One region of the Sanguibacter biliveldensis genome, then DNA from elsewhere that is predicted to be linked to it. Evidence: riboswitches for the same ligand, from Rfam matches in the RefSeq annotation. Region 1 holds a riboswitch; the other holds the start of a gene.
What was found. A riboswitch is a leader RNA that binds a small molecule or an ion and turns the genes downstream of it on or off. The one in region 1 is predicted to bind S-adenosylmethionine.

Region 1 (7,807 bases):
TATTTTGCAGTGATCGCCGGAGTCCTCTCAGCACTCTGGCTCGTTGAGCCCCCGCTCCACGCAGACGCTCTGGACGCCCTGGCGACAGCTCTACGCAATGGTGGCTCCATCTTCGCTGCCGATGGCGTGCACGTCGGAGTCATCGTGACCCAGATGTTCGCAGCCCTATTCACGTTCGGCCTGCTCATAGCCTGCATCGCACTTGGCCTGGGCTCAGTCTCCGCGGTGTACGTGCACTCCAGCAGTCGACCGCGCTGGCTCTGGAAGTTTGCTTTCTGGACCAATCGGTGGGCGATGCACACATCGACCTGGTGGACATTATTCATCCTTGCCTCTTTGTCCTTGATCATGACCAGCGGACTAGGATTCGACTGGTTGACGAGTGCATTCGCCTGGATCAACGAGAGGATCGACGCCCTACTTCCTGCGACACCGGCTCCGGCTCCGGCTCCGAACTAGGCCAGCGCGGCGCGTCTCGATGGCGCAGCATCACCGAGCGTCCCCAGGGCCCCGACTCGCGGACACATCGGCTGTCAGGCGCTCGTGAGAGGCTGGTCGCATGCCTGAACCGGACACCCTCGGCACCGCCACAGCCTTCAGCCCAGAGGCCTACGTCGAGGTCCTCACTTTCGACGGGACCGACCTGAGCGGCATCGACGCCGTCGACTCCCGCATCATCGAGTGCAGCTTCACCGGGACGGACCTGTCGGGCGCCGAGCTCGCCTCGTCACGGGTGAGCGACTGCTCCTTCGACACGGTCAACGCAGCGACCCTCGACATCTCGAGCGGCGACTGGCAGGACACCCAGATCCGCGCGAGCCGCCTCGGTGGCGTCCAGGCCTACGGCTCGCAGTGGTCGCGCGTCGCCTTCCACGGCACCAAGATCGACTACCTCAACCTCCGCGAGGCCCGCCTCGCGGACGTCACCTTCACCGACTGCGTCATCGGAGAGCTCGACCTCTCCTCAGCGCGCGGTACCCGGATGAGCTTTGTCGGGACGCGCATCGCCCAGCTCACCCTGAGCCGGGCGACCCTGACCCGGACCGACCTGCGCGGCGCGGAGCTCGGTCAGCTGACAGGCATCACGGGCCTCAAGGGCACGACGGTCAGCACCGACCAGTTCCTCGACCTCGCTCCGCTGCTCGCGGCACACCTGGGCATCTCGATCCAGTAAGACCAGTCCGCTAGGACGCCCGAGCCCGGCCCCGGCACGGCTCCGCCCCGGCCGGGTGGACCAGCCGGGGCGGAGTGCCGGGCGGGCTCCAGGAGCGCCCGCGGCGGCGAGCACGGCACGCAGCCGTGAGATCGTGACGGTCAGACAGGCAGCGCTCAGGCGTCGACGAGCGATCCTGCACGCGCAGCCGAGGCCTGCGGCTCCGGCACGGGGCCGCAGCCAGCAGCCCCCGCGATGAACCCGGCCGCGGCAGTGGCGATGAGCCCCGAGAGACCCGATCCCTCAGGCAGCGGACGCGGGTCGTCAGCGACGGTCCAGCAGGCGTCGACGATCTCGTAACGAGCGGTCGGGCCGTCAGTCACGTAGGTCTCGAGAGCGGCGACCAGACGGTCGACCTCCTCCTGCGTGGTCCCGACACCGACGCTAGCCCGCACGGCGCCCGAGGCGTAGCCGAGCCGGGCGAGGAGCGGGTGGGCGCAGAACCGACCGTCGCGGACGCCGATACCGTGCTCGGCCGAGAGGTACGCGGCGACGAGGCCCGGGTCGTGCCCGACGACCGAGAAGGTCACCACGCCGACAGGGTCGGACGCGTCGGCCCAGGCCCGGACCACCTGGACGCCCGGGATGGACTCGAGACCGCTCACGAGGCGCTCGCGCAGGTAGGCCTCGTGCGCCTCGAGCGTGCCCGCGGGCAGCGACGCGAGGGTCTCGCAGGCCGCGGCGAGGGCCACGGCGCCGATGACGTTCGGCGAGCCGGCCTCGTGCCGCGCCGGGGCGTTCGTCCACTGCACCTGGTCGAGGTCGACCTGGCGGACGGCTCCACCACCGGCGAGGTAGGGCGTCCCGGCGTCGAGCCAGTCGCGACGTCCCACGAGGGCCCCCGACCCGAAGGGCGCGTAGGTCTTGTGGCCCGAGTAGGAGATGTAGTCGACCCCGGTCTCGGCGAGCGAGAAGCGGCGGTGCGGGACCAGCTGAGCACCGTCGATCGCGACGCGCGTCCCCGCCTCGTGGGCGATCGCGACCACGTCGGCGACAGGCAGCAGCTCGCCGGTGACGTTCGACGCGCCGGTGAGCGCGAGCAGCGCGTAGGGCGCCCGGGCGAGCTCGGCCCGGATCGCCTCGAGGGTCTCGGCCACGGTCTCCGCGCCGTGCAGCACGGTCGCACCGCCGGCCGACCGCTGCCACGGGAGGAGGTTGGCGTGGTGCTCGACGTCGAGGACGAGCACCCGGCCAGGCGTGCCGTCAGCGTCGGCCGGGACGCAGCCGGCGAGCAGGTTGAGCGAGTCTGTCGTGTTGCGCGTGACGACAGTGACGTCGTCGGGCCGTGCACCGACGAAGGCGCCGATGGTCTGGCGCGAGGCCTCGTAGAGGGCCGTCGACACCTGCGAGAGGTAGCCAGCACCGCGGTGGACGGAGGCGTAGAGCGGCAGCACCTGTGTGACGCGGTCGGCGACGGCCTGGAGCGCGGGGGCACTCGCTGCGCAGTCGAGGTTGGCGTAGGTGACCGTCCGGCCGTCGACGAGCGGGACGAGGGTGTCCGAGCCGACGACAGGCAGGCAGGACTGGGCTTCAGGGGTGGCAGACATAGATCCTCCAGGACGTGGTGGGGATCGACGCACCTGGGTTCGACCGATTCCCGCGCTTGCCGGAGACCATCTGGTTCCGGCCAGGTCGTCACCCGGGGCACCCCACCGCGGAGGAGGGTTGCCGGCCAGCAAACCGGGGTTACACGCTGGCACTCATGACCTGCGTCAAGGATTGGCGAGGTTTTCGGGGGTGTCAATCAGCGAGCGCAGTCTGTCTTGCATGCTGGACGGGCTGTCTCATTCTGGGGGTCGAGGGCGATGCTCAGAGGGACAACCATCCAGAGCGGCTGAGTGACCTGGCACGACGACGCCGCAGCAACCCCTCCGACGAGCTCGACGTCGGGGCGAGGGTGCTACCGCCACGGACCGATGGAGGCATGACATGAGCTACGCAGGCGACCTCACCCCGCAGCAGGCCTGGGACCTGCTCGAGACCACCCCCGACGCCGTCCTCGTCGACGTGCGCACAGTCGGCGAGTGGCAGCAGATCGGCGTCCCCGACCTCTCCCCGCTCGATGGTGACCGCGAGGTCGTCTTCACCGAGTGGGCGACGGCCTTCGGCCCCAACCCGCGCTTCCTCGACCAGCTGGCCGAGGCTGGCCTCACACCCGGCGACGGCCGCCCGGTGATCTTCCTGTGCCGCTCGGGCAACCGGTCGATCGGTGCGGCTGTCGACGCGACGGCAGCCGGCTTCGGTCCGTCGTACAACGTGCTCGAAGGTTTCGAGGGCGACACGGACCTCTCCGGCGGGCGGACCGTCAACGGCTGGCGCCTGCGCGGCCTGCCGAGCACCACCTACACCGCTGGGGAGTGAACGAGGATGTCGACCACCCCTGACGCCCCGGCCGGCGCTTCGGCCGCGACCGCACCGACCGTCCCGTCATCCGACCCGACCCGACCTCCGCGCACTGTCCGTGCCGCGACCGCTGCTGTCCGCGGTGGCCAGGTCCGCTCCGAGTTCCAGGAGACCTCTGAGCCGATCTACCTCACCCAGGGCTACGTCTACGCGCAGGCCGCCGACGCCGAGGCGGCCTTCAAGGGCGAGACCGACCGCTTCATCTACTCCCGCTACGGCAACCCGACGGTCCACATGTTCGAGGAGCGTCTGCGGCTCCTCGACGGCGCCGAGGCCTGCTACGCGACGGCGACAGGCATGTCCGCAGTCTTCACCTCCCTCGCGGCCCTCGTGAAGTCCGGGTCCCGTATCGTCTCGGCCCGCGCGCTCTTCGGCTCGACCGTGGTGATCTTCGACGAGATCTTCGCCGACTGGGGAGTCACCGTGGACTACGTCGACGGCCACGAGACCGAGCAGTGGGAGGCGGCCCTGGCCACCCCGGCCGACGTCGTCTTCTTCGAGACCCCGTCCAACCCGATGCAGGACATCGTCGACGTCGAGCGCGTCTGCGAGCTCGCGCACGCCGCCGGCGCTGTCGTCGTCCTCGACAACGTCTTCGCGACGCCGATCCTGCAGAAGCCCTTCGAGCTCGGCGCCGACGTCGTGGTGTACTCGGCGACCAAGCACATCGACGGGCAGGGCCGTGTGCTCGGCGGGGCGATCCTCGGGTCGAAGGAGTACATCGAGGGACCTGTCCAGAAGTTCATCAGGAACACTGGACCCTCGCTCAGCCCTTTCAACGCCTGGGTGCTGCTCAAGGGACTCGAGACCTTGCCGATCCGTGTCGCCGCGCAGACCGCCGCAGCGCTGCGGGTCGCCGAGCACCTCGAGACGCTGCCGGGGATCACCCGGGTCCGCTACCCGTTCCTGCCGTCGCACCCGCAGCACGAGCTCGCCCGGAAGCAGCAGACCGGCGGCGGGACCGTCGTCACCTTCGACCTCGCGGTCCCCGAGGGCACCGACCCGGAGTCGGCCAAGAAGCGCACCTTCGCCTTCCTCGACGCCCTCGAGGTCATCGACATCTCGAACAACCTCGGCGACGCGAAGTCGCTCATCACGCACCCCGCGACGACCACGCACCGCAGGATCGGCCCGGAGGGACGCGCTGCCGTGGGCATCGCGGAGACGACGGTGCGCCTGAGCGTCGGGCTCGAAGACGTGCAGGACCTCATCGAGGACGTGGAGATCGCGCTCCAGGCGTGAGAGGCAGCCGTCCGGCCGTCGCGGACGGACCGCCACGAGAGACGTGGCCCCAGCCGGAATCCGGCTGGGGCCACGTCTGTCGTGCTGAGGTGCTGGTGGTGCTGATCGTCCCGCTACGTCAGGCGGTGACGAGGGTCCCGAGCACCGAGGTGAAGAAGGTGAGCCCGTCGGTCCCGGCGCGAGGGCCAGCCTCGGCGGCCGTCCCGAAGCCCACCTCGACGGCGTGCTCGGGGTGCGGCATGAGCCCGACGACGTTGCCCGCAGCGTTCGTGATCCCGGCGATCCCGCGCCGCGAGCCGTTGGGGTTCTCACCGGCGTAGCGGAAGACGACGCGGCCTTCGCCCTCGAGCTCGTCGAGGGTGTGCTCGTCGGCGACGAACTGCCCGTCCTGGTTCTTGAGCGGGATGGTGATCTCCTGGCCGGCGCGGAAGCCGCGCGTCCAGGCGGTGTCGGCGTTCTCGACCGTGAGGCGCTGCTCGCGGCACAGGAAGGACAGCGACTCGTTCTTGATCATCGAGCCGGGCAGCAGGTGCGACTCGGTGAGGATCTGGAAGCCGTTGCAGATGCCGAGGACGGGCAGGCCGCCGTTCGCGGCGTCGACGAGGACGTCCATGACGGGCGCGAAGCGCGAGATCGCCCCGGCACGCAGGTAGTCCCCGTAGGAGAAGCCGCCCGGCAGGACCACGGCGTCGACCCCGTGGAGGTCGGCGTCGGCGTGCCACAGCGGGACCGCGGTGCCACCGGCGATGCGGACCGCGCGGGCCGCGTCGCGGTCGTCGAGCGTGCCGGGGAAGGTGATGACGCCGATGCGCGCGCCGGTGAGGACGTCGCTCATGCCTGGGCGCCCTGGACGGCGTCGAGGCTCGCGGCGTCGACGACGGCCACGACGTCTTCGATGATCGGGTTGGAGAGCACCGTGGCTGCGGCCTCGCGGGCGGCGGCGAGGACCTCGTCGGTCACCGGCCCGTCGACCTCGAGCTCGAAGCGCTTGCCCTGGCGCACGCTGGTGAAGCCTGTGAGACCGAGGCGCGGCAGGGCGTTGGCGACGGCCTTCCCCTGCGGGTCGAGGATCTCGGGCTTGGGCATGACGTCGACGACTACGCGTCCCACGGGGGCTCCTAGTGCTCGGTTCTGGTCACGCGAGGGCGTGAGGGCGGAAGCGCGCGAGGCCCCGGCCGAGAGACGGCCAGGCGGTCCTCTGAGTGCTTCGCGGACAGTTTATCGCGAGGCTGCGCGCGGGCGTGCGCGCGTCTCGCGACGGGCGTCGCAAGGGCTTCACCGGCACCCCGCTGATCTCCGAGGCTGCTGCCCCTCGGGGTCAGCGCTCGGCCGACCCGACCTCCGCGGCCTCGTCTAGCCAAGCTGCCAGGAGCGGGCTGGCCGGGTTGAGACGTCGCGCGCTCTCCGCACCGGTCTCGTCCGGCGGCATCGTCGTCACGAGGAGCAGAACATCTGCCCGGGCGTCCCCCGCCCCGAAGAGACCGTCGGCGTCTAGGGCTCGGAGGGCCGCCTCCATCGATGCCAGTCGGAGGTCGTACTCTGCCTGGGCCTGCTCTGCAGACATGTCGAAGAGATCGCCACGCGCCGTGAAGAGCTCCTCGAGCCCAGCGAGGTGCTCGTCTCCGTAGACGGCGAAAGGGCTGTCCGGCAGGTCCCACCGGGTCGCGTCGTCCGGGGTGACGATGAGATACGGCCGGAGCGCCTCACCGCTGGTGGCGAGCGCGTAGACGCAGAACGGTCCGGGGTGCTCGTCGTGGAGCTGCTGGACAGCGAGCCGCGTCCCGCGCACGATCTCGGCAGTCAGGGCAGGATCGGGGGCCGGAGCCGCCGAGAGTTCAGGTGCGGTCACGACCGCTCAGGTCAGCCCTCGGCCTTGCCGCGGCGCCAGTAGCCCATGAAGGCCACGGAGCGGCGGTCGATGCCGAGGTCGCTCACCAGGTGGCGGCGGAGCAGCTTGATGACGCCTGCCTCGCCGGCGATCCAGGCGTAGCAGTCGGTGAGCGGGCGCGCCGAGTCTTCGACCGTCGGCACCTCCCACAGGATGTTCTGGTCGACGTCCACGTCGTCCAGCTCGGCCGCCGCGGGGCGGGCCGGGAGGGTGATGCGCTCGATCGGCACCTCGTGGCACGACATGTCGCACAGCCCGGCAGCCTGCTTGGCGGCGCAGAGCTGCATGTGGGAGCGGACGGCGCGGTCGAGGAGGCTGCCGTGCTCGACCGGCGCGGCGCCGCGTCGGCTGCGCGGCAGCCACGTGATCGAGACGCCCTCGGCCAGGTCGAGCGGCAGCGCGTCGGCCTCGAGCGGGACCTCGACGAAGGCGTGCGCCTGCGTGCCGGGGGCGAGCGACTCGAGGATAGAGCAGATGGCGGGGGCCGCAGTCTCGTCGCCGGCGAGCAGCAGCGTGCTCGCGGAGGCGGGCGGTGCCCACTCGATGCCGGACGGCGGTCCGTCGTAGCGGGCGTTCGGGCCGATGAGGACACAGGGCGTGCCGACCTCGGCCGTCTGGAGCCAGCGGGCGGCGGGCCCGTCGTGGCCGTCCTCGGAGACGTGGACGACGAGGTCGATGTCGATCTCACCGAGCCCGACGTGCGGGCGGACGGCGCGGACCGTGTAGGTGCGCAGCGGGCAGCGGAGCTCGTCGGGCAGCTCGCGCCACGCGGCGTACCAGCTGTCACCCTCGAAGTCTGCGGCGTCCGGGCGGTGGCCGGCCTCGTTGGGGAGGACGAGCTTGATGCGCTGGTCGAGACCGTCGGTGCCGAAGGCAGCGGCGTCAGGCCCCGTGAACGTGATGCGGACGAAGGACGGGCTCAGCTGCTGCACCCGGGAGACCGTGACGTCGAAGACGCGGTACGCGGGCTCGGCGCTCGTGACGGTCTCGGTCGTCGCTGTCGTCGTCATGCTTCGAGTATGGCATGCCTAACCTTGGACAGGTAAGGCTTCGCTGCCTAG
Region 2 (7,807 bases), 450 kb from region 1:
CCGCTCCTGCAGCTCGACGACCTGCTGGATCTCGGCGCGCATCGCGTCTTCGTAAGCCTCGAGGGACAGCTCACCCTTGGCGTGCGCGGCACGGGCCTTGCGGATCTCGACGGTCTGCGGGAACGAGCCGATCGTCGTCGACGGCAGCAGCGGCAGGTTCAGGCGCTCCTGCTGGGCGTCGCGACGCTCCTGGGCCGGGCCGCGGTGGAAGTCGCCCTCGGTCAGAGCGGCTGTGCGCTCGCGGACCGCGGCCACGGCCACGCCGGCGGCGGTGGCCCGCGAGGCCACGGCCTCGCTCGCGGCGAGCAGCTCGGCGTGCACGGCCTCGCGGCCCTCGCGCAGACCCTCGGCGAGAGTGACGACCTCGGCGACCTTCTGGTCGGCGAAGGCGAGCCACTTCGCGAGGGTCGGGTCGAGCGTGGGCTCGTCGGCCACGTCGTGCGGGACGTGCTGGAGGGACGTCGACGTGCCGACGGCGACTGCCCCGGCGCCGAGGCCCTCGAGGGCCTCGAGCACCTCCAGCCTCGCGGAGAGGTCGGCGCGCCAGATGTTGTGGCCGTCGACGACCCCGGCGACGAGGGTCTTGGTCTCGAGGCCCCGGACGGGCGAGGTGGGCGCAGATCCCTTGACGAGGTCGACCGCGAGGGCCTCGACGTCGGTCCCGGCGACGACGGGCAGCGCCTCCTGGAGGTCGCCGAAGGGTGCGGCGAGCAGGATCGCCGGGCGCTCCGGTCGGGCGAGGTCGGTCGAGAGCACCCTGTACGCCTCGGTGACCGCGGTCAGGACGTCGCCGAGCGGCACGTCGATCGTGTCGGTCACGAGGCCCGGCTCGTCGAGCTGGACCCAGGTCGCGCCGGCCGCAGCGAGCGCGCGGAGCAGCTCGACGTAGACGGGGAGCAGGTCTGCGAGGCGCGAGAGCGGCTCGAAGCCCGCGGGGGCGTCGTCGGCGGCCTTGCTCAGCAGCAGGAAGGTCACCGGTCCCACGAGGACGGGCCGGGTCGTCACGCCGTCGGCCAGCGCCTCGGTGAGCTGGCGGACCACGCGGTCGGAGGCGAGGTGGAAGGCCGTCGACGGTCCGATCTCGGGGACGAGGTAGTGGTAGTTGGTGTCGAACCACTTGGTCATCTCGAGCGGGGCGTCGTCGCCCTCGCCGCGTGCCGCGCGGAAGTACCCGGCGAGGTCGAGGTCGCCGTCGGCCGTCGCGAAACGGGGCGGGACGGCCCCGACGGTCACGGCGGTGTCGAGCACCTGGTCGTAGTACGAGAAGGTCTCGGGAACGGCGCCGTCGGTCGCGGAGAGGCCGAGCGCCACGAGACGGTCCCGGGTCGCCTTGCGCAGGGCAGCTGCCGTCTCCTCGAGCTGGTCGGCGTCGATGCGGCCGGCCCAGAAGGACTCGACGGCCTTCTTGAGCTCGCGGCGCGGCCCGATGCGGGGGTAGCCGAGAATGGTCGCCGCCGGGAATGCGGCAAAGGTCGGGTTCTGCTGGTCAGAGCTGAGCTCAGTACGTGTCGTCATGGGTCATCCCTCTAGATCAGTGCTGCGGTTGGTTGGGATGCGCCGACCCACGGCCCGCTGGCCAGGTCGGGACCAGCGTCGGCAGGTGCCGGGTGCGCTGGTCCGCCGCCGAGGTGTACGCCCTCGAGCAGGTCTAGTGCGGCTTCGTGCTTGTTGAAGGTGTAGACGTGCAGGCCCGGGGCTCCGGCTGCGAGGACGGCCTCGGCCAGCTCGACCGACGCCCGGATGCCGCGGGCGTGCCGGGCTGCGGGGTCGGCGAGGGACTCGAGGTCGCGGACGAGGGCCCTCGGGGCGGGGACGCCCGTGAGGGTCTCGACCCGGGCGAGACGCGCCGGGTCGGTCATGGGGAGCAGGCCGGCGAGGATCGGGAGGGTGACTCCCGCGCGCCGGGCCTCGTCCACGAAGCCGACATAGCTGTCGGCCTCGTAGAACAGCTGGGTGATCGCGAAGTCGGCGCCGGCCTGCTGCTTCTCGAGCAGCCGCTGCACCTCCTGCGACCGCGTGGTGCCGGCCGCCGCGTTGCCGTCGAGGAAGGTCGCGACGGCGATGGTCAGCGGACGGGCGGCCGAGCGCAGGGCGGACGAGGGGTCGTCCGCGCAGCGCTGGGCCTCGACCTCGCGGAGCAGCGCCACGAGCTCGTCGCTCGAGTTGATGCCCTGCGGGTGCGGGCGCCAGTCGGGCTGGTCGCGCGGGGGGTCGCCGCGGAGCGCGAGGAAGCTGCGGACACCCTCGGCGAGGAACTCGTCGATCACCTCGGCGACGTTGTCGCGGGAGGCGCCGACGCAGGTGAGGTGCGCGATCGGCAGCACGGGGGCGTGCTCGAGGATGCGCCTCACGACGGTCTGCGCGGTGGTCCGGTCTCCGCCTGCTGCGCCGTAGGTGACCGACACGAAGTCGGGCCTGGCGGCGATCAGGTGGTCGACGGTGCTCCAGAACTTCGGCGCCGCGGCAGGGTTGCGGGGCGGCATGAGCTCGAAGGAGATCGTGGGGCGCTGCCGTGCCGGGCGCGCTGCTGGCCGCCCCGGCGGGGCGGTCGCGGAGCCGCCCCCGGCGGGGGTCGGTGGGACGTCGGAAGCCGTCATGAGTTCACTCCATCGGACCTGGCGTTAGCACCCGCACCCATCAGGAGGCTTCCATAGTGGGGGGTTGCTGCGGTGTCGTCGAGCCAGGACTCTCAACCGCTCTGGATGGTGTCCCCGAATCTAGACGGCATCCATCAGGCGGTCCAGGTTCTGCCCGAGGGGTGAGACGAGCGTCTCGTCAGCGGAGACGGCGTCGGGGCTCGCGGGGCGGGAACTCGCCGTCGTCCGAGCCGTCGTCGGCCGAGAAGAGCAGGTCGTGGAGGACCACCTGGACCTGCTCGACCCGCGGGACGTCGTGCAGCGTGACCCCCGCCTTGTCCGTCGCGTCCGAGATGACGAGCGTGCCGCAGCCGAGCAGGCGGTCGGTGAGGCTCTTCTCGTAGGACACGTCGTTGATGCGGTAGAGCGGGATGTCCCGACCCGTGCGCGTGAGGATGCCGCTGCGGGTGATGAGCCGGCGGTTGGTCACCGTGTAGCGCGAGGTCACCCACCGCAGGAAGGGCAGCAGCACCCAGCCGACGAGGACCACGAGCAGCACCACACCACCCGCGAGCAGGATCCAGCCGCGCGCGGAGCTCTCCGGGAGCAGCACGACGAGGGCGACCGCGGCCGCGAGGAGCACGACGAAGAGCGCGATCGCCCCGAACAGCGCCTTGACGTGGGTGCGGAGGTTGAGGACGACGTGCTCGCCCTCGGCGAGAGTGCTCTGGATTCCCATGCCGGAATCTTCGCACCGCTCGCCCCCCGGCACTATCCCCGGTCGGGAGCGGGATCGAGCATCCGGTCGGGTGGCGCCGCGACGGCCGGCTCGGGTGTGACGGTCTGCTCGGGTGTGACGGCCGGTCCGGGTGTGACGGCCGGTTGCGGTGCGACAGCCCGCTCAGGTGCGGCGGGGAGCTGGCGGGCTGTCGAGATCCTGTGCGTCCAGCGCTCCCACGGCGGGCTGACGGCCCAGTTCACCTCGAGGGTGCGCCGGGCCCAGCGGAACCGGCGGGCCAGGCTCGCCGGCGACTGGAAGGTCCGGCCGGAGACCCCGACGGTCAGCGCGCGGTCGTACCTGACGCGCGCCGAGCTGCCGAGCTGGAAGCTCAGGTCGGTGTCGTCGTGCACCTGCGGGTCGTCCCTGTGCACCAGGTGCCTCACGCCGTGCCACGCGGAGACGCGCAGCGCCATGTTCGAGCCCCACAGCGGCACGTTCGCGACGGCTGCGCGCATCCCCCAGAAGTACCCGCGCATGTAGAAGACGCGCGCGAGGTGGCCGCGCACGGGCGGGAGGTCGTAGAAGGTCCCGGCGCCCGTCACCGCGCTGAGCGTCGGGTCGGCGTCGAAGACCGACGCGATCCGCGCGAGCCAGTCGCCCGGGGGCAGGCTGTCCGCGTCGCACCGCGCGATGATCCCGCCCTCGACGGCGTCGTAGCCCCGGGACGCCGCGGCCGGGATGCCGACGCTGTCCTCACGGACGACGCGAGCCCCGGCAGCCCGGGCGACCTCGGCTGTCGCGTCGGTCGAGGCGTTGTCGACGACGACCACCTCGAAGGGCGGGTGCGACTGGCGCGCGAGCGCGTCGAGGCACCGCGCGAGGTGCGCCGCGTCGTCCCGTGCGGGGACCACGACGGTGATGTCCGCAGCGCCGGGCCGGCGGGTCACGAGCGCCTCGCGAGGACGAGGCCTGCGACGAGGGCCCCGAGGGTGCCGACGGCGAGGTCGGAGACCGTGTCCGTGTAACCGACGTTGATCGAGCCGTCGACGTAGGTAGCGCCCGCCCACTCGCCGATCTCCCACAGCAGCGCCAGCAGGGAGCCGAGCCCCGTCACCGAGACGACGACGCCGAGCCTGGGGCGGCGCAGCGACGCCTCGCCGGGGCCGGAGACAGCGCCTGCGCGGCGCAGGACGAGCCAGACGAGCGCCGCGAGGGCCGCGGTGGCGACCAGGTGCATGACGAGGTCGAGCCACGGCACCGCCTCGTAGAGGTCGAGGAGCCCGGCCCACGCGGCGGCCGAGAGCACCAGGCCGAGCGCGGGGTCCCCGTAGCCGTGCAGGCCGAGGGCGCGCGGGACGACCGAGCCCAGCAGGACGAGGGACAGCAGCGCTGCGCCGACAGGGCCGTAGAGGACTGCGCCGACGACGATGCTCGCAGCGACGAGCGCACGGACCACGTCCCCCGCGATGACGGCTGGGGAGGTCGGCGGGGGCGCGTCGGCTGGGGTCACGCGGACGACTCTAGGCAGCGGGACCGTCCCGCGCCGGGTGAGACGTGTGGACGCTGCTGGCGGGAGGCCTCGATGACGCCCGGTCCGCGTGCCTGAGGAGCGGAGCGGTCGGCCGGGCTGAGCGTGCCGGCCGGGGTGAGGGTGTCAGTCGGGCTGAGCGTGCCAGCCGCCTGAGCGTGTCAGTCGAGCTGTGCGTCTCGGTCGAGCAGGCCGGCCTGCGCGGCCCGCGCACCGGCCTGGAACCGGCTGCCCGACTCGAGCAGCTCCATGAGCGAGGAGATGTGCCGGCGCGCCGTGCGGACCGAGCACCCGAGCCGACGGGCGACGACCTCGTCCTTGTGGCCGTCTGCGAGCAGCGCGAGCACGGTCCGTGCGGTCTGGTCGATCTCGACGGGGCGTCCCTCGGCGTCGACCAGTGCCGGGAAGTCCTGCGCGAGCGCCCACTCGGCGTCGTACCCGCGCTCCAGGTACGCGACGAGCCCCGGTTCGTGGATCACGAGGGCACCGGCCGAGCGTCCGTCGACGAAGCGTGTCGCCATCGCGACGACGCCGTCGAAGATCAGGGTGCGCGCGGGGATCATCGGGACCGTGCGGATCAGCACCCCGGCGGGGAGGGCGAGCGCGGCGTAGCTCTGCGTGGCGGTCTGGGTGCGGGTGCTGTGCTGGAGCATCGTGCGGACCTCGACGTCGCGGCCGGCCATCTCGGACACCGGCCCCCACCACGTGTCGATGTGGTCTGCGCCGAAGCCGGCCCCGGGGTGCGCGCCCCACAGGCTCGTGGTCGAGGTCGCGATGAGCTCGGAGAGCAGGTCGACGATGGTCTGGGTCGCCGTGAGGGTCTCGACGCCGGACCCTGAGAAGGTCGACCCGGGGGGACCGTCGAGAGTCGGGAGCACACCGGCTGGCGGTGGGACGCCGTCGGGTGAGGGCAGTGGATCGTGTCCCGGTGACACGGTTGTCCCCCCTCCGCCGACGCAGTCTCTGGACCGAGGGTATCCCACACCTCAGCGGCTCTCAGCGGCTCAGGAGAACGGGTCGAGGGCCCTCGGCGGGCATCCGGTCCTGACAGCGAGGACGTGCGGTGTCGCTAGGGTGAGGGCATGTCGAGCGCCCCCGCCCCAGCCGTCCCCGGTGCACAGTCCCCGACCGTGTACTCGGCCGCCTCTCTCCGCACCGGGCGCAGGACCCTGAGCCCCGGCTGGATGGTCGTCGACCAGGGTGTCGTCGTCGCCGTCGGCGAGGGCGAGCCGGACGCCGCGTGGGCCTCGGCCGAGCAGGCCGACCTCGGTGCGGCGACGCTCGTCCCCGGCTTCGTCGACGTCCACTGCCACGGGGGCGGAGGTGCGTCCTTCGGGGACGGACCGGACCTCCTCGCGAGCGCCCGGACCGTCGCCGCGACGCACAGGGCCCACGGCACCACGACGATCGTCGCGAGCCTGGTCACAGCGCCCCTGCCGGCCCTCCGCGACGCGATCGTCGGACTGGCCCCCCTCGTCGAGAGCGGCGAGATCGCCGGGGTCCACCTCGAGGGCCCGTGGCTGAGCCCTCTGCACAAGGGCGCCCACGAGCCGACCCTCCTGCGTGAGCCCGCGCTCGCGGACGTCGACTCTCTGCTCGGCGCCCGGCCCGGGGTCGTCAAGGTCGTGACGATCGCGCCCGAGCTCCCGGGCGGCCTCGACGCCGTCCGCAGGATCGTCGAGGCCGGGGCCGTGGCGGCCATCGGTCACACCGACGCCGACGCCGCGACGGCGACGGCTGCCGTCGACGCCGGGGTCACGCTCGCGACCCACCTGTTCAACGCGATGCTGCCCGTGCACCACAGGGTTCCAGGGCCTGTCCTCGCGCTGCTCGAAGACCCGCGCGTGGCGGTCGAGCTCATCGCCGACGGCGTGCACCTGCACCCGCTCACGGTCCAGCACGCGGCACGCTCAGCAGGGGTTGGCCGGACCGTCCTGGTCACCGACGCGATGTCGGCGACCGGGGTGGCCGACGGCGAGTACCTGCTCGGGTCGCTCGTCGTCGACGTGGTCGAGGGGGTGGCCCGTCTGCGCGAGGGCGGGTCGATCGCCGGCAGCACCCTCACCCTCGACGTCGCGCTCCGCGGTGCGGTCGCCGCGGGGGTCCCCCTCGACGACGCGCTCGCGGCGCTCACGACGACGCCGGCCCGGGTCCTGGGCCGGACCGACGTCGGTCATCTGGAGCCCGGGGCCCGCGCCGACGCCGTCGTCCTCGACGGGTCGCTCACCGTGGTGGCCGTGCTGCACGGCGGACGGCGCGAGCCTGGCCAGTCGTCAGGTCCAGTCGACCTGCTCTGAGCGGTAGAAGACGAGACCGTCGGCGTCCCACCAGCGCCCGTGCTGGGCGAGGGCCGACGCGAAGGCCGGGTAGTCCTTGGGAGAGCCCCAGGCCACCGAGGCGACCGCTGGCAGGCGCGGCAGGACGAGCATGGTGAGGTCGTCGAAGGACCGCGGGGTCTCGGTCCACAGGCAGGCCTCGACGCCGACGACCGACTCCGCGGGGACACCGGGGAGCTCGGCGACAGGGTCCCAGTCGTAGGCCTCGCGCACGTCGACGATCGCCGCCCAGGTGAGACCGAGCGGGAAGTCGGCCGTGTACTTCTGGTCCAGGTAGGCCCGGGTCGCCGGGGAGGCGATGAAGGTGACGTCGTGGTCGCGGGCGACCTGCGCGATGTGGTCGGTCTCGATCTGCGAGGTCCAGTACTGCAGGCGCGTCCCCGGGGGGAGCGCGGCGCCGGCTGCCTCCTGCCAGAAGACGGCCTTGGTGCCGTGCTTCTCGGCGACAGCCCCGAGGCGCTCCATGTACGTGACGTACTGCTCGCGCGTGAGGGTGAGCGACTCGTCGCCGCCGAGGTGGACGTACTCGCCGAGGGTGTGCTCGGCGAGGGTCGCGACGATGTCGTCGACGAAGTCCCACGCCTCGTCGGACGTGAGGTGCAGCGAGCTGAAGCCCACCTCTGTGCCGATGTAGGGCTCGCGCTCG

Region 2: another riboswitch for S-adenosylmethionine. It lies ahead of SANBI_RS00275 (methylenetetrahydrofolate reductase); the one in region 1 lies ahead of SANBI_RS17050 (rhodanese-like domain-containing protein).

What each region holds. Positions count from the first base shown of each region.
Region 1 is NZ_CP138359.1:3,923,713-3,931,519, forward strand. It holds gene SANBI_RS17035 (hypothetical protein) at 1-459, shown strand, start outside; gene SANBI_RS17040 (pentapeptide repeat-containing protein) at 560-1,174, shown strand; gene SANBI_RS17045 (aminotransferase class V-fold PLP-dependent enzyme) at 1,330-2,760, opposite strand; SAM riboswitch class IV at 2,808-2,921, opposite strand; SAM riboswitch class I at 3,032-3,136, shown strand; gene SANBI_RS17050 (rhodanese-like domain-containing protein) at 3,143-3,574, shown strand; gene SANBI_RS17055 (O-succinylhomoserine sulfhydrylase) at 3,581-4,858, shown strand; gene purQ (phosphoribosylformylglycinamidine synthase subunit PurQ) at 4,977-5,693, opposite strand; gene purS (phosphoribosylformylglycinamidine synthase subunit PurS) at 5,690-5,968, opposite strand; gene SANBI_RS17070 (DUF4303 domain-containing protein) at 6,177-6,707, opposite strand; gene SANBI_RS17075 (siderophore-interacting protein) at 6,719-7,756, opposite strand.
Region 2 is NZ_CP138359.1:57,228-65,034, forward strand. It holds gene metE (5-methyltetrahydropteroyltriglutamate--homocysteine S-methyltransferase) at 1-1,515, opposite strand, end outside; gene SANBI_RS00275 (methylenetetrahydrofolate reductase) at 1,527-2,597, opposite strand; SAM riboswitch class I at 2,604-2,709, opposite strand; gene SANBI_RS00280 (PH domain-containing protein) at 2,776-3,315, opposite strand; gene SANBI_RS00285 (glycosyltransferase family 2 protein) at 3,348-4,244, opposite strand; gene SANBI_RS00290 (hypothetical protein) at 4,241-4,807, opposite strand; gene SANBI_RS00295 (helix-turn-helix transcriptional regulator) at 4,987-5,760, opposite strand; gene nagA (N-acetylglucosamine-6-phosphate deacetylase) at 5,908-7,122, shown strand; gene SANBI_RS00305 (family 20 glycosylhydrolase) at 7,099-7,807, opposite strand, start outside.